3 regions of the Lacticaseibacillus paracasei subsp. paracasei genome follow, and region 2 is predicted to be linked to each of the others. Evidence: predicted binding sites of a transcription regulator. Region 2 holds the regulator's gene; each other region holds the start of a gene.
What was found. The regulator CtsR, encoded in region 2, represses protease genes until heat stress. The targets are predictions, from matches to a motif close to TTGGTCAAAAAAGGTCAAANA.

Region 1: a site for CtsR is predicted at 2,528-2,548, ahead of LBPC_RS08690 (ATP-dependent Clp protease ATP-binding subunit). Genes of this name have one in related genera too.
Region 3: a site for CtsR is predicted at 2,680-2,700, ahead of clpP (ATP-dependent Clp endopeptidase proteolytic subunit ClpP). Genes of this name have one in related genera too.

Annotation. Positions count from the first base shown of each region.
Region 1 covers NZ_AP012541.1:1,764,594-1,772,192, forward strand. The annotation lists gene ptsP (phosphoenolpyruvate--protein phosphotransferase) at 49-1,776, opposite strand; gene LBPC_RS08680 (phosphocarrier protein HPr) at 1,776-2,042, opposite strand; gene LBPC_RS08685 (hypothetical protein) at 2,186-2,377, opposite strand; gene LBPC_RS08690 (ATP-dependent Clp protease ATP-binding subunit) at 2,597-4,822, shown strand; gene LBPC_RS08695 (DUF1827 family protein) at 4,942-5,235, shown strand; gene LBPC_RS15590 (ISL3 family transposase) at 5,354-6,631, opposite strand; gene LBPC_RS08705 (peptide chain release factor 3) at 6,877-7,599, opposite strand, start outside.
Region 2 covers NZ_AP012541.1:2,604,488-2,612,086, forward strand. The annotation lists gene LBPC_RS12785 (ATP-dependent Clp protease ATP-binding subunit) at 160-2,667, opposite strand; gene LBPC_RS12790 (CtsR family transcriptional regulator) at 2,707-3,174, opposite strand; tRNA gene LBPC_RS12795 (tRNA-Pro) at 3,300-3,373, opposite strand; tRNA gene LBPC_RS12800 (tRNA-Gly) at 3,378-3,449, opposite strand; tRNA gene LBPC_RS12805 (tRNA-Arg) at 3,499-3,572, opposite strand; tRNA gene LBPC_RS12810 (tRNA-Leu) at 3,584-3,669, opposite strand; tRNA gene LBPC_RS12815 (tRNA-Gly) at 3,681-3,752, opposite strand; tRNA gene LBPC_RS12820 (tRNA-Leu) at 3,828-3,910, opposite strand; tRNA gene LBPC_RS12825 (tRNA-Lys) at 3,928-4,000, opposite strand; tRNA gene LBPC_RS12830 (tRNA-Val) at 4,003-4,075, opposite strand; rRNA gene rrf (5S ribosomal RNA) at 4,084-4,200, opposite strand; rRNA gene LBPC_RS12840 (23S ribosomal RNA) at 4,399-7,316, opposite strand; tRNA gene LBPC_RS12845 (tRNA-Ala) at 7,477-7,549, opposite strand; tRNA gene LBPC_RS12850 (tRNA-Ile) at 7,584-7,599, opposite strand, start outside.
Region 3 covers NZ_AP012541.1:955,736-963,334, forward strand. The annotation lists gene LBPC_RS04800 (gluconeogenesis factor YvcK family protein) at 1-852, shown strand, start outside; gene whiA (DNA-binding protein WhiA) at 857-1,804, shown strand; gene LBPC_RS04810 (MarR family winged helix-turn-helix transcriptional regulator) at 2,190-2,645, shown strand; gene clpP (ATP-dependent Clp endopeptidase proteolytic subunit ClpP) at 2,762-3,352, shown strand; tRNA gene LBPC_RS04820 (tRNA-Arg) at 3,456-3,527, shown strand; gene LBPC_RS04825 (Ltp family lipoprotein) at 3,675-4,337, opposite strand; gene LBPC_RS04830 (sugar-binding transcriptional regulator) at 4,998-6,035, shown strand; gene gap (type I glyceraldehyde-3-phosphate dehydrogenase) at 6,072-7,094, shown strand; gene LBPC_RS04840 (phosphoglycerate kinase) at 7,286-7,599, shown strand, end outside.

The DNA.
Region 1 (7,599 bases), 840 kb from region 2:
GAAGCCGTCAACTTATTCAGTCAATAGCCTCTTTCTGATAATGAAAGTTTATTTCTGACCAGTTGTTTTCTTAACCAGATCAGCGTTTTCATCATTAGTGATATTTTGGTTCAGAGCAATTTCGTCCATCTTAGCCATATCAGCTGTCGAAAGCTTCTTCATCAAGCTGCGTACTTTAAGGACAGAAGTTGCGGACATTGAGTATTCGTCAAGACCCATACCAAGCAACAGTGGTACCATGATTGGATCACCAGCAGCTTCGCCACACATACCGGCCCACTTGCCTTCCTTATGTGCCGAATCAATCACATGCTTGATTAGGCGAAGGATGGATGGGTTGTATGGCTGATACAGGTAGGAAACATGCTCGTTCCCACGATCAGCGGCCATAGAGTACTGGATCAAGTCATTTGTACCAATGGAGAAGAAGTCAACATACTTAGCAAACTGATCAGCCAAAACTGCAGCTGCAGGAATTTCGATCATAATGCCAAGTTGGATATCATCAGATACTTTGACGCCATCCTTGACTAACTTATCTTTTTCTTCAGTGAAAATCTGCTTTGCTTGCTTGAATTCAGCAATGGTAGCAATCATAGGGAACATGATCCGCAGATTGCCAAAGGCAGATGCACGCAACAAGGCGCGCAACTGTGTCCGGAAGATATCTTGGCGATCAAGACTGATCCGAATCGCACGATAACCCAAGAATGGGTTCTGTTCTTCAGGAAGCGGCAAATATGGCAGATGTTTATCCCCACCAATATCCATCGTCCGAACAACAACAGGCTTCGGACTCATCGTTTCGACAACCTTCTTGTAGGCCTCGAATTGATCGTCTTCAGTTGGTAATTCAGCAGAATCCATGTACAAGAACTCTGTCCGATACAAACCGATACCTTCAGCACCGTTTGCCAGCACACCATCAAGATCCTTTGGCGTGCCAATGTTGGCAGCAACATCAAAGTGTTTGCCATCAGCTGTGATTGATTTGGCCGTCTTCAAAAGAGCCCATTCAGCTTTTTGCTTAGCAAATGCTTCAGCATCCTGCTTGAACTTAGCTACTTCATCATCGGTCGGATCAACAACAACTTCACCAGTTAAGCCATCAACGGAAATAAGATCACCGTTATTAGCCTTCTTGGTAATGTCATCTGTCCCAACAACAGCCGGAATTTCCAACGAACGTGCCATAATCGCACTGTGCGCAGTCCGACCGCCAATATCCGTGACAAATGCTTTGACATACTTCTTATTCAATTGTGCGGTATCCGAAGGGGTCAGGTCATGCGCAACCACAACGACTTCTTCATCAATTAATGCTGGATTTGGCAAATTGCGACCGAGCAAGTGTGCCATGATCCGCTTTGTCACGTCGCGGACATCAGCCGCACGTTCCTGCATATATGGATTGTCGGTCATACCTTCGAATGTCTTAATAAAGAATTCGGAGACTTCTTTCAAAGCCTGCTCAGCATTGACTTTTTCATCCTTGATCTTAGTCTCTACCTGACCAGTAAAGTCAGGATCAGCCAAAATCATCATGTGCGCATCAAAAACCTGAGCCTCTTCTTCGCCAAGCGATTCAGCGGCCTTTGCTCGAATAACCTTTAACTCATCATTACTTTGATCAAGTGACTGCTTCAGGCGATCGATTTCCTTTGAAGGATCATCAACCGTCTTTTTTTGGAATGACAAATCAGGTTGAACCAGTAAATAGGCCTTCGCTGTGGCGATCCCATCACTAGCAGCGATTCCCTTCAAATGTTCAGCCATTATTCAGCCAAGCCTTCCTTTTTCATTGTGTCTGTAATAGCAGCGATAGCATCAGCCTCGTCTGCACCTTCAGCAGAAATGGTAACATCGGCACCTTGGCCAACACCCAAACTCATGACGCCCATGATAGACTTCAAGTTAACGCTCTTACCCTTGTATTCCAAGTTGATATCTGAGTTGAACTTGCTTGCTGCCTGTACCAACAAGGTTGCCGGACGTGCGTGGATCCCGGTTTCTGCAATAATATTAAATTCGCGTTTTTCCATGACTGATCTGCTCCTTCGTATTAACTAGATTTCTAGTTTTTTTCCGAATAGTTTGTGTGCGCATTCGTACCCAAAACAATTCATGTAAACCTTACCATTTTTTGAAGCTTGTCACAAGCGCCACATCAGATTTGGCGCCTATATTAACGAGAATCAACTGATCGATAATGGTATTCAATGACACCATCACGTTTAGCCATTCCCACGATCTCTTCACGATCAGGATAATTCGTCCATGCCGCGCGAAACGCCATGAACGTTTCTGGCGTCACCGTGATTTTGTCCCGCTGACCAGTCTTTAACTCATCTATTAAAGCGACGTAATCCTGAGTCATCTATTTGCCTCACCTCACCTAATAAGAGTAGCATAAAAGCTGGTAAGGAAAAAGCGCAAGTGCTTGCTGTCACTGAAATTTTTGCAACTTTTTAGCACTCTTAGTGGCAGAGTGCTTGCATTCCAGAAATGTGGGTGTATACTATTGCCATAGGTCAAGAAAGGTCAAACCTTTTTTGACTGCACGTGGCACCTAAACAGATAGGAAGGTTGTGACAAAATGCTGTGTGAAAACTGTCATAAGAATCCAGCCACTATTCATCTTTCAACCGTTGTTAATGGCACTCGACAGGAAATTAATCTCTGCCAAAACTGTTATCAATTACTCAAGAACCAAGCAGGAGGAAATATGAGACCAACTGATGCAACCGATCCATTTGGTTTCGGCAGCTTAGATGATATTTTCCGTGCGATGAATCAGGGAATGGATCAACCGCAACAACCAAATGCTCAGACCCCGCCAACTCAGGCAGGCCGTGGCGGCAATGGTAATAACGGCCGCAATGGCAACCGTGGCAAGGGACTGCTGGGACAATTCGGCGTTGATCTGACTGAACAAGCACGGAATGGTCAAATTGATCCGGTCATTGGTCGTGACAAAGAAATTTCACGGGTGATCGAGATCTTAAACCGCCGAACAAAAAATAATCCAGTCCTGATTGGTGAAGCCGGTGTCGGCAAGACTGCTGTTGTTGAGGGCTTGGCATTGAAGATCGCTAATGGCGATGTTCCGTCAAAACTTCAAGATCGGCATGTCATCCGACTCGATGTCGTTTCACTAGTTCAAGGAACTGGCATTCGCGGTCAATTCGAACAACGTATGCAACAATTGATTGACGAACTTAAAAAGAATAAGAACATTATCTTATTTATTGATGAAATCCATGAAATCGTCGGCGCTGGCAATGCTGAAGGCGGTATGGATGCCGGCAATGTTCTGAAGCCAGCATTAGCACGTGGCGAGTTGCAGCTCGTTGGTGCCACTACTAGCAATGAATATCGTCAAATTGAAAAAGATTCAGCCCTTGCTCGTCGTCTGCAACCAGTCCTCGTTGAGGAGCCAACTGTAGAAGAGACGATTAAGATTCTAAAAGGCCTGCAGCCGCGGTATCAAGATTTTCATCATGTTAAATATACAGATGCCGCCATTGAAGCAGCTGCAACTTTGAGCAATCGTTACATTCAAGATCGTTTCTTGCCTGACAAAGCGATTGACCTTCTGGATGAATCAGGTTCCCGGAAGAATCTGACCATTGCCACTGTCGATCCAGAAACGATCAAGACCAAGATTGACGACGCCGAGAAGCAAAAGCAAGCTGCTCTGAAGCAGGAGGATTACGAAAAAGCTGCCTTCTATCGTGACCAAGTTACTAAGTTAGAAGATATGGCTAAGAAACAGTCTAATCTGCCTGAAAATGAAATTCCGACTGTCACCGAAAAAGATATGGAACAGATTGTTGAAGAAAAAACCAACATTCCAGTTGGTGAACTGAAGGCGCAGGAGCAAGCACAGCTGAAGAATCTGGCTGGTGACCTTGAAAAGCATGTCATTGGTCAGAATGAAGCAGTTGATAAAGTTGCTCGCGCTATTCGTCGTAACCGGATCGGCTTTAACAAGTCCGGTCGGCCGATTGGGTCCTTCCTATTCGTCGGCCCAACAGGTGTCGGCAAAACTGAACTGGCTAAACAGCTTGCCAAAGAGCTGTTTGGTTCTGAAGACGCCATGATCCGGTTTGATATGTCGGAGTACATGGAGAAATTCAGTGTCTCCAAGCTTATCGGGTCACCGCCAGGCTATGTCGGCTATGAGGAAGCCGGTCAATTAACTGAAAAAGTTCGCCGAAATCCTTATAGCCTCATCTTGTTAGATGAAATTGAAAAAGCCCATCCAGATGTGATGAATATGTTCTTGCAGATCTTGGATGACGGCCGATTGACTGATTCTCAAGGCCGTACCGTTTCCTTCAAGGACACGATCATTATCATGACATCCAATGCTGGCTCAACCGATGCCGAAGCAAACGTTGGTTTTGGCGCAGCTTTAAGCGGTAAGACGCACAGTGTGCTGGATCAGCTTGGTAATTACTTCAAGCCTGAATTCCTGAACCGTTTTGATGACATCGTTGAATTCAAGTCATTGTCTAAAGACGACTTGTTGAAGATTGTGTCACTGATGATTCAAGATACCAACAATAACATCAAGGATCAGGGCTTGACGATTCATGTTACCGATCCGGTTAAGGAAAAGCTGGTTAATCTCGGTTACAATCCTGCCATGGGAGCTCGGCCGCTGCGTCGAGTCATTCAGGAACAGATTGAAGACCGCGTTGCTGACTTCTACCTTGACCATCCAAAGGCTAAGGAACTTGAAGCCCGCATCAGTAATGGTGAGATTACGGTTGGTGAACCTGCCAAGGCTGAAACCACTCAAAAATCTAAAAAGTAATTTGTTTTAAGAAAGCCCTCGAACTTCATTGCGTTCGAGGGCTTTCAATTCACATATTATTATTTTCCGTTAAACTGTTTTATAATAAAAACAGAGGGAGAGAAATGGAGGGCATGAGCATGCGACTGATTAACGTGACCAACAGTTTCAGAAATCTAGTAAGCCAACAATTGAGTGGTACCGATGCCCGGCTGGTCAAGGTCTTCTCACTTGGCCAAACGACAGTTGTTTATACGGAGGCACCTTCCCATATCGAACTTCTTTTCACCAATGAGCGCCGCAATATTCAGCGTGCGGAAATTGCTTTCACACTCGAACGGCTTTTGCAAAAGGACATTGGCGATGTTTCGCCGATTATGGGTCATCATCTGGCAGAAGTGACTGTTCCCAAGCTTGAGCGGCAAGCAGAGTAACCCGAAGAAGGATAGTGCCATGCTTGCCAATACCAATGAGATTTTTGGGCTCTTCGTCAAGTAGAGTTGATAGATCTTTTGTGAAGCATCTAGGCCTTAATTGGTCTAGGTGCTTTTATTATGCTGCTGCCTTGCTGCTCTTAGTTCTGAACCAAACCCGTTGCAGGAATATACGATTGATGAAATTGTTCCAATTCGTATAGCCGTACGCAGTGTTCTTAATCTTCTTGATGATGCCGTTAATACCCTCAAGGAAGCCATTTGAGTACTCATAGCGTAATGCATTGATGACTTGTCTCTTGTACTTCTTTAACGTTTTGATAGACTGATCCATTCGGTTTCCTAATGATCGATAGCTCTCTAGTGCGGCTGCGAGTGCTGACGCATCACGCTTTCTAACCGCTCCTATAATCTCCTGGTAGACTTCATATGCTGCCCGGAACTCCGGGCTCAGGTCTAAGCACTTGGCGACCAGATTTACAGTTGTTTCGTAATAGCCGACGCTGGTGTGATACGTGGGTTTTATTGCTTCAAGTTCGTTGAAGTCCTTAAGAAAGATTTTCCACTCGCGTTTCATGAATCGGTATTCCTTGCTACGCTTAGATAGACCCTTCATTACTTGGATACGGACCATGTTGAGGGCGGTCGACACCATCTGGACGATATGGAACCGATCCACAACTATCTTGGCGTTTGGAAACAAACGTGGAACTAGCTTGATATAGCCGGCGTTCAGGTCTAACGACACGGTCTGCACTTGCTGGCGGACACTGAGTGGAAAGCCTTCAAAGTACTTCGTTATTGCGTATGCCGTCCGGCTCGGTAGAATTGCGCCAATCTGGTGTCGATCGCCATCACCCCAGATGAAGCTCATTTTGTTGGTAGCTTTGAACTCATCAAAAGCCAGATGCTTCGGGAGCCATAGCTTTTGATGGTAGTTATGCTTCGCCGCTTCTTCATCAATAATCCGCTGGACGGTCTTATCAGCCACGTGGAAGCGTCGCGCAATGTCGGTTAATGAACAGTTGCTGAAGGCTTCAAATAGCACCATCTGGCGGACTGGGGTGCTGATGGTGCTACGCGGTCGGACGTAATCAGTCTCACTCTGAAAGACCGACCGGCACAACTCACAACGAAATCTCTGACGGCTAAGCTTCATATAGGTGGGACGGTAGCTGTAACTGGGCATAAGTACGCAGGTACGTTCAAACCCATAACGAACTAGTTTGCTGGCAAAGCCACAGGCAGGGCAATGCTCTGGTTGGAGTTTAAGTTCGGCATAGAAGACAAGGGCTTTAGCGCCCCGAATTTCTTCAATGACAGCGTCTTGCGTAAAGATAATGTTAGGGTCCTTGATTTCTAGAACCATTCGGATAGACTTACCTGTAAGGGACATTACACAAACTCCTATTCTCTATTCTTTGGTCGGGACAGTGAACGAGCAGAAAGTGTAATGTCCTTTTTGCGCGTTCAAATATAGAAATGGTATAGAAAAAGGAGCTGGTAGGCAAGCTGCCTATCAACTCCAAATATCGTAGCGCCGATTTTTGCACATTGCTAGATTAATAAGCGCACACAAAAAGCGACTGACATTGCTCAGCCGCTTTTTGTGTGCCACGATACTCATACCCAAGCACCCTATTACATTTTGGCAGTTAATTTAACGTCAGGATACTTGTCTGCAAACCAGCGTTCAGCGTATTGATTCTCAAATAGGAACAACGGGTCGCCGTGGATATCCTGAACCAATAAGTTCCGGGAACTGCTCATCTTTTCATCCAATTGATCTGGATTGATCCAGCGAGCCGTTCGCGAGCCAATCGGGGTCATAATCACTTCTGAATGATATTCATGCAGCATCCGGAATTGGAAAACTTCAAATTGAAGTTGCCCGACTGCTCCTAGAATATAATCATTCGTGTTATAGGTCTTGTAAAGCTGGACTGCCCCTTCCTGGACAAGCTGCTGCATCCCCTTATGAAATGATTTTTGCTTCATCACATTCTTCGGCGTAACGCGAACAAATAATTCAGGGGTGAACTGCGGTAATTTTTCAAATTGAATCGGTTCCTTGCCTTGATAAATGGTATCGCCAATTTGAAAATTACCGGTATCATACAACCCAACAATATCACCGGCAACCGCAGTTGAAACCGTTTCACGGGTGTCAGCCATAAATTCGGTTGAGTTATTCAGTCGCATCGTTTTGCCGGTTCGATGAAGGATGACATCCATCCCCCGTTCAAATTCACCTGAAACAATTCGGACAAAAGCGATGCGATCGCGATGAGCAGGGTTCATGTTTGCCTGAATCTTAAAGACAAATGCGGAAAGCTCTGGGTTAGTCGGATTCACTTCCCCGCC
Region 2 (7,599 bases):
GGACAATAGATCGTCCTGACAGCCTGTCCAAACCGAAATGCGATTAGATTCATAATACGCGTATCAATCAACGATGTCAAGCGGAGGTTGATCCGTGCTGCGCAAGCAAAGCCAAAAAGAAATCGCAACCTATCAGCCGCGATTTCTTCATTATTAACACTAGGCTTTAACGGGTTCTTTTGAAGCACCGTTTTCTTTTTGCTTGCCTTTGTTCTCTTTAACAGTAAATGTCAGCTTGCCTTTTTTAGCACCGATTTGGATCAAGTCACCGGTTTTAGCTTGGCCTGTCAATAAGAGTTCACTTAACTGATCTTCGACACCGGTTTGCAGTGCCCGCCGAATTGGACGTGCACCGTACTCTGGATCGAAGCCGGCAGCGGCGACAGCGTCAATACCGGCTGGGGTAATTTTAACGTCAATCCCTTGATCCTTAATGCGACTAAGCACTGTCTTCGTCATGATCTTAACGATTTCATGCAGCTCAGCCTTGTTGAGACTGTGGAAGACCACGGTTTCATCAATTCGGTTAAGGAATTCTGGTCGGAACGCTTTTTTAAGTTCGTCCAGCATCCGGCTCTTCATGGCGTTAAAGTCAGCTTGTGGATCCTTGGCACCAAAGCCAACAGTCTTATCGTCACGAATAGCGGTTGCGCCGATATTACTGGTCATGATCAAAATCGTGTTACGGAAATCAACCCGCCGACCCTTCGAATCGGTTAAATAGCCATCATCCAGCACCTGCAACAAAATGTTAAAGACATCTGGATGCGCCTTTTCAACTTCGTCCAACAACACAACCGAGTAAGGCTTGTTGCGGACTTTTTCGGTTAGTTGACCGCCTTCGTCGTAACCAACGTAACCAGGGGCCGCGCCGATCAACCGACTGGTACTAAATTTCTCCATGTACTCAGACATATCAACCCGGATCATGGCATCCTCAGAACCAAACATTGCCTCGGCTAACGCCTTAGCCAGCTCCGTTTTCCCAACACCTGTCGGCCCGAGGAACATGAAGGAACCAATTGGCCGCGTCGGATCTTTCAAACCAGAACGAGCACGCCGGATAGCACGCGCAACAGCGGAAACTGCTTCGTCTTGGCCAACAACCCGCTCATGCAGGATCTTCTCCAAGTTAACCAAGCGATCGGATTCTTTTTTCTGCAACTGGGTGACTGGCACACCGGTCCATTGAGAAACCACTTCTGCCACATCGTCGCCCGTCACTTTAATGTCAGTTCGAACGCCACTTTCATTAACTGGTTCAGGCGTGTCGGCCAACTTCGTTTTTAAATCAGCTTCCTGAGTCCGGATGTTCGCAGCCGTTTCGAAATCTTGATGGTCAATAGCGACTTCTTTATCAGCTACCAGCTTGGCCAGTTCATCCTGAAGCTTGTCGGCCTTCGTCTCAACATTGGCCTTGTCCAAGCGAACCTTCGCCGCACTTTCGTCAACTAGATCAATTGCCTTGTCAGGCAAAAACCGTGTCGTGATGTACCGTGATGACAAAACCACCGCCTGATGCAGCGCTTCGTCAGTAATCGTGACACCGTGATGCGCCTCATAACGAGGACGCAAGCCCTTCAAAATTTGTTCAGCTTCTTCTTCAGTTGGTTCGTCGACTTGAATCGTCGCAAACCGCCGCTCCAAAGCAGCATCTTTTTCAATATACTTTTGATATTCATCTAAGGTCGTGGCACCGATCAATTGTAATTCACCACGAGCTAATGCCGGTTTCAAAATATTGGAAGCATCAATAGCGCCTTCTGCGCCGCCAGCACCGATCAAAGTATGCAATTCATCAATGAACAAAATGACATTGCCATCTTTATAAATTTCATCAATGATCTTCTTCAGCCGATCTTCAAACTCACCACGATACTTGGTGCCAGCGACAAGTGAACCCATGTCAAGCATCATCAAACGCTTGTTGACCATGTCATCCGGCACTTTACCAGACACAATTTTCTCAGCAAAGCCTTCTGCAATTGCAGTTTTACCAACACCAGGTTCGCCAATCAGTACAGGGTTGTTCTTTGTCCGCCGTGCCAGAATCTGGATCAGCCGGCGTACTTCTTTGTCACGCCCAACAACCGGATCCATCCGATTCTCGCGCGCCATTTGAGTCAAATCCCGCGCCAAACCATCTAGCGTTGGCGTACCTTGTCCATCTTGACGAGCACCGCCACGTGCCATTGGGCGACGCTTTGCTGCAGTGTCCGCAATCCCCATCTTCTTGAAAACCATCTGACGCGTCTTCGAAAGACTGAGACCAAGGTTTTGCAAAATCCGTGCTGCCAAGATGTCATCTTCACGTAGCAAGCCAAGCAAAACGTGCTCGGTACCGATCTTTAAAGCACCTAACCGTTTTGCTTCGTCACCTGCAAACGCCAAAATCTCTTTACCTTTTGGTGAGTAAGGCAAATAACTATCACTAGCTTGACCAGCGGCATCAACAGTCCCATACCCTGTGAAGCGCTCGATCTCGTCATGGACATCATTTTCAGTGACCCCTAACTGACGCAGCGTCTTACCAGCGATACCATCTTTTTCCATGACCAGTGCCATGAGCAAATGTTCTGTCCCAACAGCATGATGATGGAAGTACTTCGCTTGTTCCTGGGCTAAAAGCAATACATTTTTAGCACTAGGGGTAAATAAGTTGTCCATAAGCACGCTCCCTTTTTTAAAAACTGATGATAAACTGTTTCATCTTTCATACCGCAAACGATCCAAAAATGCAAGGAACAAACGCGATCGTAGATGCTCTTCTGCCCCTTGGTCGAAGATGCCCAACGTCTCATGATCCATCACCGCGAGCATCAGGTTGCCAGACTGGCGGGCGATCAACCCGTTATCAAATAATTCCTGAATCAAATCTCGGGCATCCCGCATCCGCAAACGACTTGGAATATGCTGTCGCATGATCTGAATGAGATCCTGATCATCTGTCAATTTGACCTTCACGATTCGAATATAGCCACCGCCACCACGTTTGCTCTCTACGATATAACCGCGAGCAGGTGTGAATCTGGTTTTGATCACATAATTGATCTGTGAAGGTACGCAATTGAAACGACGAGCAATTTCAGCGCGTCTGATTTCAACAGCCGCTTCTTGCGCCAATATCGTTTTTAGATAGGTTTCAATGATGTCCGAAATGTTCTCACGCTGCATGTCATTCAATCCTTTTTGACTTTGACCAATCTTGACTATTACACATTATACTGACATCTGTCCGTTTATACAAATTTATGACTTTGAACGCAAAAAAAAGACCACGACTATTCGTGATCCAAGAATCGGGAAGACAAGATTCGAACTTGCGACCCCTACGTCCCGAACGTAGTGCTCTACCAAGCTGAGCTACTTCCCGAGGAAGCGGAAGACGGGATTCGAACCCGCGACCCCCACCATGGCAAGGTGATGTTCTACCACTGAACTACTTCCGCATTCCGAGTATTTAGTTCTAATCGGCGCCAGCTTAGTAGCGGTCGATGATGCACCCAGTAGGAGTCGAACCTACAACCTTCTGATTCGTAGTCAGACACTCTATCCAATTGCGCTATGGGTGCATTCAACAAAATGCCGAGGACCGGGATCGAACCGGTACGGTCATCACTGACCGCAGGATTTTAAGTCCTGTGCGTCTGCCAATTCCGCCACCCCGGCATAAAGTGAAAAGCGGAAGACGGGATTCGAACCCGCGACCCCCACCATGGCAAGGTGATGTTCTACCACTGAACTACTTCCGCATACCGCATATTCAATTATTGAGACCGGGGAGAAAAAACCACCTATTGGAACCGAGCTTTTACTTCACAGTACAATGCGGGTGAAGGGACTCGAACCCCCACGGTCAAAAACCACTAGAACCTAAATCTAGCGCGTCTGCCAGTTCCGCCACACCCGCAAAAGGTGGGTTAAAAATGAGCCGTGACAGGCTCGAACTGTCGACCCACTGATTAAAAGTCAGTTGCTCTACCAACTGAGCTAACGGCTCAATGGAGGATACAGGGCTCGAACCTGTGACCCTCTGCTTGTAAGGCAGACGCTCTCCCAACTGAGCTAATCCTCCATATGTAAGCGCGGCAGCTTCCTACCCTCGCAGGCAGTTTCCCACCAACTACTCTCGGCGTGAAGAAGCTTAACTTCTGTGTTCGGCATGGGAACAGGTGTATCCTTCTTGCTATCGCCACCACACTTATGAGAACTTTGCGCTCTCAAAACTGGCTATCATTGTTTAATTGCTGCCTTGAACTTAACGTACTTGTCATCGAAACGTGTTCGCAGTCGCAGAAACCTGCACATAAGGACCCTGACCGCAATGGCCAAAGCCCGGCCATCACGCTCAGGCCCGCTTATGCTCCGGTTTCTAACCGCTCCTGCTCACACTCTTACTTGGTTAAGTCCTCGACCGATTAGTACTGGTCCGCTCCATGCATCGCTGCACTTCCACTTCCAGCCTATCTACCTGATCATCTCTCAGGGGTCTTACTTCCATATAGGAATGGGAAATCTCATCTCGAGGGGGGCTTCACACTTAGATGCTTTCAGCGTTTATCCCTGCCGTTCATAGCTACCCAGCGATGCGCCTGGCGGCACAACTGGTACACCAGCGGAACGTCCATCCCGGTCCTCTCGTACTAAGGACAGCTCCTCTCAAATTTCCTGCGCCCGCGACGGATAGGGACCGAACTGTCTCACGACGTTCTGAACCCAGCTCGCGTACCGCTTTAATGGGCGAACAGCCCAACCCTTGGGACCGACTACAGCCCCAGGATGCGATGAGCCGACATCGAGGTGCCAAACCTCCCCGTCGATGTGGACTCTTGGGGGAGATAAGCCTGTTATCCCCAGGGTAGCTTTTATCCGTTGAGCGATGGCCCTTCCATACGGAACCACCGGATCACTAAGCCCGACTTTCGTCCCTGCTCGACTTGTCAGTCTCGCAGTCAAGCTCCCTTATACCTTTACACTCTGCGAATGATTTCCAACCATTCTGAGGGAACCTTTGGGCGCCTCCGTTACATTTTAGGAGGCGACCGCCCCAGTCAAACTGCCTACCTGACACTGTCTCCCGCCACGATTAGTGGCGCGGGTTAGAGTGTTCATACAGCTAGGGTAGTATCCCACCAACGCCTCCATCGAAACTAGCGTTCCGATCTCTACGGCTCCTACCTATCCTGTACAAGCGGTACAAACACTCAATATCAAGCTACAGTAAAGCTCCATGGGGTCTTTCCGTCCTGTCGCGGGTAACCCGCATCTTCACGGGTACTATAATTTCACCGAGTCTCTCGTTGAGACAGTGCCCAAATCATTACGCCTTTCGTGCGGGTCGGAACTTACCCGACAAGGAATTTCGCTACCTTAGGACCGTTATAGTTACGGCCGCCGTTTACTGGGGCTTCAATTCTGGGCTTCGCTTGCGCTAACTCATCCTCTTAACCTTCCAGCACCGGGCAGGCGTCAGCCCCTATACATCATCTTACGATTTAGCAGAGACCTGTGTTTTTGATAAACAGTTGTTTGGGCCTATTCACTGCGGCTGACCTTGCGGTCAGCACCCCTTCTTCCGAAGTTACGGGGTCATTTTGCCGAGTTCCTTAACGAGAGTTCGCTCGCTCACCTGAGGATACTCTCCTCGACTACCTGTGTCGGTTTGCGGTACGGGTAGTTTATTTCTCACTAGAAGCTTTTCTTGGCAGTGTGACATCAGGAACTTCGCTACTATAATTTCGCTCCCCATCACAGCTTGTCCTTAAGACTGCAAGCATTTCACTCGCTGTCAGACTTGCTGCTTGGGCGCACATTTCCAGCCGTGCGCTTTCCTTAGCCTCCTGCGTCCCTCCATCGCTTAAACAAAATAAACTAGTGCAGGAATCTCAACCTGCTTGTCATCGACTACGCCTCTCGGCCTCGCCTTAGATCCCGACTAACCCTGGGAGGACGAGCCTTCCCCAGGAAACCTTAGTCATACGGTGGATCAGATTCTCACTGATCTTTCGCTACTCATGCCGGCATTCTCACTTCTAAGCGCTCCAGCCGTCCTCACGATCGACCTTCAACGCCCTTAGAACGCTCTCCTACCGCGCACCCTTACGGGTGCACCCACAGTTTCGGTATTATGCTTAGCCCCGGTATATTTTCGGCGCAGTGCCACTCGACTAGTGAGCTATTACGCACTCTTTAAATGGTGGCTGCTTCTGAGCCAACATCCTAGTTGTCTGTGCAACGCCACATCCTTTTCCACTTAGCATAAATTTAGGGACCTTAACTGGTGATCTGGGCTGTTCCCCTTTCGACAATGGACCTTATCGCTCACTGTCTGACTCCCGGAGTAAGATCGATGGTATTCGGAGTTTATCTGAATTCAGTAACCCTTGATGGGCCCCTAGTTCAAACAGTGCTCTACCTCCATGATCCATCCTCCGAGGCTAACCCTAAAGCTATTTCGGAGAGAACCAGCTATCTCCAAGTTCGTTTGGAATTTCACCGCTACCCACAACTCATCCCAGCATTTTTCAACATACATGGGTTCGGTCCTCCAGTGTGTTTCACCACACCTTCAACCTGGTCATGGGTAGGTCACTTGGTTTCGGGTCTACATCTGCTTACTCATTCGCCCTGTTCAGACTCGCTTTCGCTACGGCTCCGACTTTTCATCTTAACCTCGCAAGCAAACGTAACTCGCCGGTTCATTCTACAAAAGGCACGCCATTACCCATTAACGGGCTTTGACTAATTGTAGGCACACGGTTTCAGGAACTGTTTCACTCCCCTTCCGGGGTGCTTTTCACCTTTCCCTCACGGTACTGGTTCACTATCGGTCACTAGGGAGTATTTAGCCTTGGGAGATGGTCCTCCCGGATTCCGACGGAATTTCACGTGTTCCGCCGTACTCAGGATCCTGGACGGAGGGTTCGACGTTTCGCTTACAGGGCTTTCACCTTCTGTGGCGCAGCTTTCCAGCTGACTTCGACTACGTCGGACTTTGGTAACTCCAATGTCCAGTCCTACAACCCCGAGAAGCAAGCTTCTCGGTTTGGGCTCTTCCCACTTCGCTCGCCGCTACTATGGGAATCGAGTTTTCTTTCTCTTCCTGCGGGTACTGAGATGTTTCAGTTCCCCGCGTCTGCCGCCGGCCAGCTATGTATTCACTGACAAGCAATACACTGATGTGTACTGGGTTCCCCCATTCGGAAATCTCCGGATCAAAGCTTACTTATAGCTCCCCGAAGCATATCGGTATTAGTTCCGTCCTTCATCGGCTCCTAGTGCCAAGGCATCCACCGTGCGCCCTTTGTAACTTAACCTGTACTGACTTGCGTCAGCGGTTATGCGATGCGAATTTCTTTTTCAGAAACTCATACAAATACGCTGTGTTCTCGGCAATTTAAAACAATTAATACAATGATATCCAGTTTTCAAAGAACAAAGTAGCCGACTTTCGTCGGTCATTGGCCTTTCGGCCAATGGAGGATAACGGGATCGAACCGATGACCTCCTGCTTGCAAAGCAGGCGCTCTCCCAGCTGAGCTAATCCCCCATAAGGGTTGTTCAATTAACAAGCGTACGCTTGATGGGCCTAGATGGACT
Region 3 (7,599 bases), 1.3 Mb from region 2:
TATATCAACGTAGTGCCGCCTGGTGATATTCGCAATGTGCTAGTGGCTTTATCGGAGTTGCCGAGTTTGTATTTGGATATTTTTCAATATCGGTTCAATACAACTGATGCTTTTTTCGCTGGGCATGCGATTGGCAATCTGATTATTGCCGCGCTGTCTGAAATGAAAGGCGGCATTTTCCCAGCGGTTCAGCAACTAAGCGAAATGATGCAAGTTGATGGTCACGTTTATCCGGCCAGCAACACGCCGTTAACCTTAAATGCTGAATTCACCGATGGTACAAAGCTGTCTGGTGAAGCTGAGATTACAGCGGCTGGGAAAAACATCAAGCATATTTCGGTTTCAGAAACAGATCCTGCCAATGGCAAACCAGAGGCGGTCAAAGAAGTTATCGATGCGATTATGGACGCTGATGTTGTTGTTTTAGGCCCAGGCAGTCTTTTCACTAGCATTTTGCCTAACTTGATGATTGAAAATCTGGGGGATGCGGTGAAGAAGACGCAAGCCGAAGTGATTTACATTGTCAATATCATGACCCAAAAAGGCGAAACCCAGCATTTTACCGATGCCGATCATGTCCGGGTTCTGAATGAACAAATGGGCGAGAACTTTGTGGATACGGTTTTGGTTAATATTGAACCAGTCCCCGATAATTATCTGGATCATCAAAAGTACAACGAAATTCTCACGCCGGTTAAGCATAACTATCAAGGCTTGCGAGACATGGGCTGCCGCGTGATTTCCGAAGACTTTTTAAAGTTGCGCGATCATGGTGTCTTTCATGATGGTGATAAAGTCGCCAAGGAGATTTTAAACTTGGCTTTTCAGGTCAGCGGCAAAACCCGGAGGTGAGGGTATGGCAAGTTTTGCCAGTCTGGTGAAAAAAGAACTGACACAGCTCGAGGTACATCCAGAACATGCTAAGGCTGAACTGTCTGCTTTGATTCGTATGAACGGCAGCCTGACACTGATGGCTCATCGTTTTGTGTTAAATATTCAAACCGAAAATCCGGCTATTGCACGTCGGATTTATAGCTTGATTCGCCAAGTCTATCATCACGAAGCTAATCTGGTTGTTCACCGTAAGATGAAGCTCAAGAAGAATTATCAATACATTGTGCGGCTAACAGAAGGCGTCAATGACATCTTGTCGGATCTATCAATTTTAGATCCGGATACCATGGCGATTTCAACAACCGTTCCAGCTTCGGTGTTGAAGGAACCGCAGCGGATGCGTTCTTATTTACGCGGTGCCTTTTTGGCCAGTGGTTCAGTGAATAACCCGGAAACCTCGCGTTATCATCTGGAAATCTATTCTTTATACGATAATCACAATGCTGGTATTTTGAAAATGATGAATCATTTTAATCTGAACGCTCGCACCGTAGAACGGCGAAGCGGCTACATTGTTTATCTCAAGGAAGCAGAAAAGATTGCCGATTTCTTGCAGGTTATTGGGGCCACGAATGCCATGCTGAAGTTTGAAGATGTTCGGATCATGCGGGATATGCGGAATTCAGTGAATCGATTAGTTAACTGTGAAAATGCGAATATGAATAAAACGATTGACGCTGCACAGAAGCAGATTGAGAATATTAACTATTTAAAGAACCATGTTGGGCTAGATAACTTACCGGCCAAATTGCGGGAAATTGCAGTTTTACGTTTAGCACATCCTGACGTCTCGCTTCAAGAGCTTGGAGCGATGATGCCGAGCGGCCAAATTTCAAAGTCTGGGGTCAATCACCGGTTGCGGAAATTGAATCAGATTGCTGAAGGGTATCAACAACCAGAAGAAGCTTGAGCACTAATGCGAAGTGGGTTGCGTTCATCATAATCGGGTGTTGACAATCAACAAATCAATCCCTTTGTTTCCTCAAGCTAATCGTGTACAATGTAACCGACATCAAGTTATTTTTTTGCTGAAGATTGACTGTTTTGGACGCATGTCGATGTCTTTTAGCTTGGATGTATCCCTTTGGCGACGACTTGTTTGAAGGAGCCGTGATGATCTTGGCAACCAGAGAGAAGCGCCATTGCTTTTTTGAGATGACTGTCTTGAAGCAATGACGTGAGCCCCGTCGGTGTTGATGGTGGCTAATAATTGATAGATGAGCGCATTTTTCACAGTGTGGACGGCTTTTGCGAGCTGTTCGCGCGTTTAGAGGTAAGTTTTAGGAGGAAGCAGCATGGTTAAACCGATTACTTTGAACGAACAGCTTTGTTTTGCGATTTACAAAGCACAAAAACAATACAATCATTTCTATTCACAAGCGCTAGCCCCGTTCAAGTTAACCTATCCGCAGTACATCACGTTATTGTCGCTATATGAACATGGCACAATGTCGGTTAAGCAAGTCGGACAAACACTTGAACTGGATAGCGGTACCTTGACGCCGTTAATGAAACGGCTTGAAAAAGATGGTTGGATCAGTCGCAAGCGTTCCACTGAAGACGAGCGGCGAGTTGACGTCAGCCTGACCCAAAAGGCGCTGGACGCCCGTGATCAGATTTTTGAACACGTTGGCTCCTGCATGGAATTAATGAACCTTCCTAAGCCTGAGTATGATCATATTAAGTCAGAAGTCAGTCGGGTTGATGAGCATTTAAGTGCCATTCCCGACGGCGCTTTTCCCGAAGCTTAACATCAAAAAATAAGGTCAAAGATTTTTATCTAAATCTTTGACCTTATTTGACTTTAGTTGTATACTTAGCACTGTACTTTTAAGAGTGCTAATAACGATTATCAGGAGGTTAGGACATGCTAGTACCTACCGTCGTTGAACAAACTAGTCGTGGCGAACGTGCTTACGACATTTACTCACGTCTATTAAAAGACCGAATCATTATGTTATCCGGTGAAGTCAATGATCAAATGGCCAATTCTGTCATCGCGCAACTGCTTTTCTTGGACGCGCAAGACTCTGAAAAGGATATCTATCTCTACATCAACAGTCCTGGTGGTGTTATCACCAGTGGGTTGGCGATGCTGGATACGATGAACTTCATCAAGTCAGATGTGCAGACTATCGCCATCGGGATGGCTGCCTCAATGGCGTCCGTTTTGCTGGCTGGTGGGACGAAGGGGAAGCGGTTCGCATTGCCGAACTCAACCATCCTGATCCATCAACCTTCAGGCGGTGCCCAAGGTCAGCAGACCGAAATTGAAATCGCTGCTGAAGAAATCTTGAAGACACGTCGCAAGATGAACCAAATTTTGGCTGACGCAACTGGGCAAACGATTGAGCAAATCAAGAAGGACACCGAGCGTGATCATTATATGAGCGCTCAGGAAGCCAAGGATTACGGCTTAATCGATGATATCTTGGTCAACAAAAATACGCAAAAATAAGCTGTAAAAAGAAAAGCGCGTTGCCGTATCGTGGCAACGCGCTTTTGTTTCCCCGAAAAGACTTGCAAAGCGAGGGCATATTGAGTAATATAATTAGGTACTTGCGCGGTTAGTGTAATGGATCGCACGTGAGATTCCGGTTCTCGAAATCCGGGTTCGACTCCCGGGCTGCGCAGAAACCCGGTTAAATGGGAAAAGGTAGGACAGCAAAAACCCCGAGAAATCGGGGTTTTTGTTTTGGTTTGAAAAAGATGCAGCCATGGCCTTACATGTTTTTTGCAGAACTTTTGTGTCAATAATTCGCAACAATAAAGAAATCGAATTATTTATTTAAATTCTGAATGGCATAGTTAGCTTCATCAGCGGTGAATTTTTCACCATTTTCAGAGGTTAATTGCTCACGAACCGCATCAGGGGACATATCCATATCCTTTTGGTATGTTTTTGCTTTGGCAAGTGCATTTTTATTCCAATCGGCTTTGACATTTTCAATGGCATAGTTCGCTTCTTCTGCCGTAAACTTTTCACCGCTTTGAGAGGTCAGTTGATCATAGATGCCTGCCTTTGACATATGCATTGAATCGGCATAACTCTTAGCTTTGTTCAACGCGTTTTTATTCCAATCAGCTTTAAGGTGATCAATTGCATATTGAGCCGCTTCGGCCGAAAACTTTTCGCCACTTTGCGAAACTAATTGATCGTAAACGCCTGCTTTTGACATGTTCATTGCAGATGCGTAGGTAGTTCCCTTATTCAAAGCAGATTGATATTCTGCCGGAACATTTGCTGTCTTACTTTCGCTTGTAGCCTCTGACGCCACACTTGATTGCTGGTCGCTTTTGTCAGCCGCTGAAGAGGATGAACTCTCCGCAGCGGTATTTGAGTTGTTTGTTTTACTTCCCGTCATATTCACGCCAACAATGATGAATAAAACCACAATGATCCAAAACCAGATTCGCTTGTAAATTGGTTTCTTTTTCTTCATTTTGAACTCCCCCATGAAGATTTCTTAAAAAGGTGCAGTGAAATCAAAAATTAGCTGTAGCTAGAACTAAGCCTCCCTTTCTCAAGTAATGTTGTCACTTTGCGGTTAACATCCTTTCCGCTCACAAAGAAACCGCTTTCAATTATCATATGCAAAATTGCTAAATTTAGCAAATCTCAATGCTTATTTAGGGGAAATCGTGATCCAATCGTGAATTGTTAAATTTTGAATGAACAACTTTCCCTTTATGAAAGGTGAGTTTACGTGCCTGAAAATTGAACTCAACAAAATGCACTAGTGAAAAAACGATGTATGCTATTAGTGACTTTATACACGAAATGAGCCACTTTCCCTCGCATGAAAATTCCATTAGAAACAACCCGAAACTCGCTTTCAAAAAAGGCTGCAAGAGGGGACCAGATTTTAGTAAAATCCGAATAATCTTCACATCAATAAAATAGATGTTCCAAGTTTGCCGAATATGTGATTGTTTCTGGACGATTAGGGCCGCAGACTTGCGATAAAGCGGAACCCCTGCTACAATTGGTCTTGTTGGTAAAGGAAAACAGCATTTGTTGGGTTCCTAATTTTTTTCAGCTTGCTGGGTCGGCGAACGACTCGGAGGGACGTGAAATGACCCATTAAAGAAGGACGTGCCTTATGCATACTGAACTTGCGTGGCTCAAAGCGATCGCGCCTGATCTGATGGGCGTTGTCACTAAACGCTATCAGGTCCTTCAATTTATTAACTGGATGGCACCAGTTGGCCGGCGAACGTTGGCCGAACAGATGAAGATCTCAGAACGTGCTTTGCGCACAGAAACGGATTTTCTGCGTAGTCAAGGTTTGTTGGAAAGCTCAAAATCTGGCATGGTGCTAACAGCAAAAGGGTTAGAGACATTTCATGGCCTTGATCATCTTATGAATCAGCTGTTAGGAATTAAGGATGATGAAAAACGACTTGCTGCCCAGCTTCAAATCGATCATTGTTTGGTCGTATCTGGCGATGCCGATCAAAGTGGTCGGGTGCTTGATGAGCTGGGGAAGACGTTGAATTCGACCTTACAATTACTGCTGCCGCCGGGTCGCTTGACGGTTGCCGTGATGGGTGGAACGACAATGGCACATCTTGCAAGGCAGCTGACATTTCAGTTGTCTGCAGGACGTGAATTGACGTTTGTCCCTGCTCGCGGTGGCTTAGGCGAAGCGGTGACGATTCAGGCCAACTCGATTGCTGCTGCGATGGCGGAAGCAACCGACAGCAACTACCGAGCGTTGTATGTACCGGAAAATCTTAGCTCGGAATCCTACGAATCATTGATTAAAGAGCCTTCTGTTAAAGAGGTTTTAGGGCTGATTGATAAGGCTCAGGTCGTGATTCATAGTGTGGGTGACGCTTTAGTCATGGCTCGTCGCCGTGGCATGTCATCTGACACGATCAGCATGTTGAAAGCCAAACATGCCGTTGCCGAAGCATTCGGTGTTTTCTACGATGCGAGCGGCAAGGTCGTTTACAAGATACCGCAGATTGGTTTACAGCTCGCGGATCTTGATCATATACCGTATGTATTCGCTGTTGCTGCTGGCAAAAGTAAGTCCAAAGCAATTGCGGCATATATGCAACACGCACCGAGTCGGACGTGGCTGTTAACAGACGTCGGTGCAACTAATTCGATTTTAACTGGGGCAACCCGTTAGAATAAAACCTTATTTCCTAAAGGAGGAAATTTTAGCATGACTGTTAAGATTGGTATTAATGGTTTTGGCCGTATCGGTCGTTTGGCATTCCGTCGTATTTACGAATTGGGTGCAAAGAGCAATGACATCCAGGTTGTTGCAATTAACGATCTGACCAGCCCAACCATGCTGGCTCACTTGCTGAAGTATGATTCAACCCACGGTACTTTCCCTGGTGAAGTTAGTGCAACCGATAACGGTATCGTCGTTGACGGTAAAGAATACCGTGTCTACGCAGAACCGCAAGCCCAGAATATTCCTTGGGTTAAGAACGATGGCGTTGACTATGTTCTTGAATGCACAGGCTTCTACACCTCTGCTGAAAAGTCACAAGCTCATTTGGACGCAGGCGCAAAGCGTGTTCTGATTTCTGCCCCAGCCGGCAAGATGAAGACCATCGTTTACAACGTCAACGATGACACTCTGAATGCAGACGACAAGATTGTTTCTGCTGGTTCTTGCACAACCAACTGCTTGGCACCAATGGCTTACTTCCTGAACAAGGAATTCGGCATCGAAGTTGGTACCATGACCACCGTTCATGCTTACACCTCAACTCAGATGTTGCTTGACGGCCCAGTTCGCGGTGGCAACCTGCGCGCTGCACGTTCCGCTGCTGCTAACACGATTCCTCACAGCACAGGTGCTGCTAAGGCTATCGGTTTGGTTATCCCAGAATTGAACGGCAAGTTGCAGGGTCACGCACAGCGTGTTTCTGTTGTTGACGGTTCTTTGACCGAATTGGTTTCCATCTTGAAGACCAAGAACGTTACTGCTGACCAAGTTAACGAAGCTATCAAGAAGCACACCGAAAACAACCCTAGCTTTGGCTGGAACGAAGACGAAATCGTATCTTCCGATGTTATCGGTACGACACAAGGTTCAATCTTTGATCCTACACAGACCGAAGTTACAACTGCTGGTGACTATCAATTAGTTAAGACGGTTGCTTGGTACGATAACGAATATGGCTTTACTTGCCAGATGATCCGTACCTTGCTGAAATTTGCTACTCTCTAATCCGGAGTAACGCTTTTCTAGCCGCAACATCCGAAGCGGAGGGAGCTTACTCCCTCCGCTTTTTTTTGGAAATAGGCGATCAATTCTCAGGATGTTTTAGCATCCTGCTGAAAACGAGCGCTTATTTCTGGTGTTAAGCGGTCGTTACTTGAAGTTAAGTCATCTTTAGGAAAAATAGGAGGTCATTTCTCTTGGCTAAATTAATTGTTTCAGACTTAGATGTTAAGGACAAAAAAGTTCTGATCCGCGTTGACTTCAACGTGCCGATCAAAGATGGTGTTATCGGTGATGATAACCGGATCGTGGCAGCATTGCCAACCATCCAGTATGTTATTGATCATGGTGGCAAGGCAATCCTTTTGTCACATCTCGGCCGTGTCAAGACCGAAGAAGACAAGGCTAAGCTGACCTTGAAGCCAGTTGCAGAACGTTTGAGTGAATTGCTGAAGAAGCCAGTGACATTTGTCCCGGCAACTCGCGGCAAGGAACTTGAAGATGCTATCAA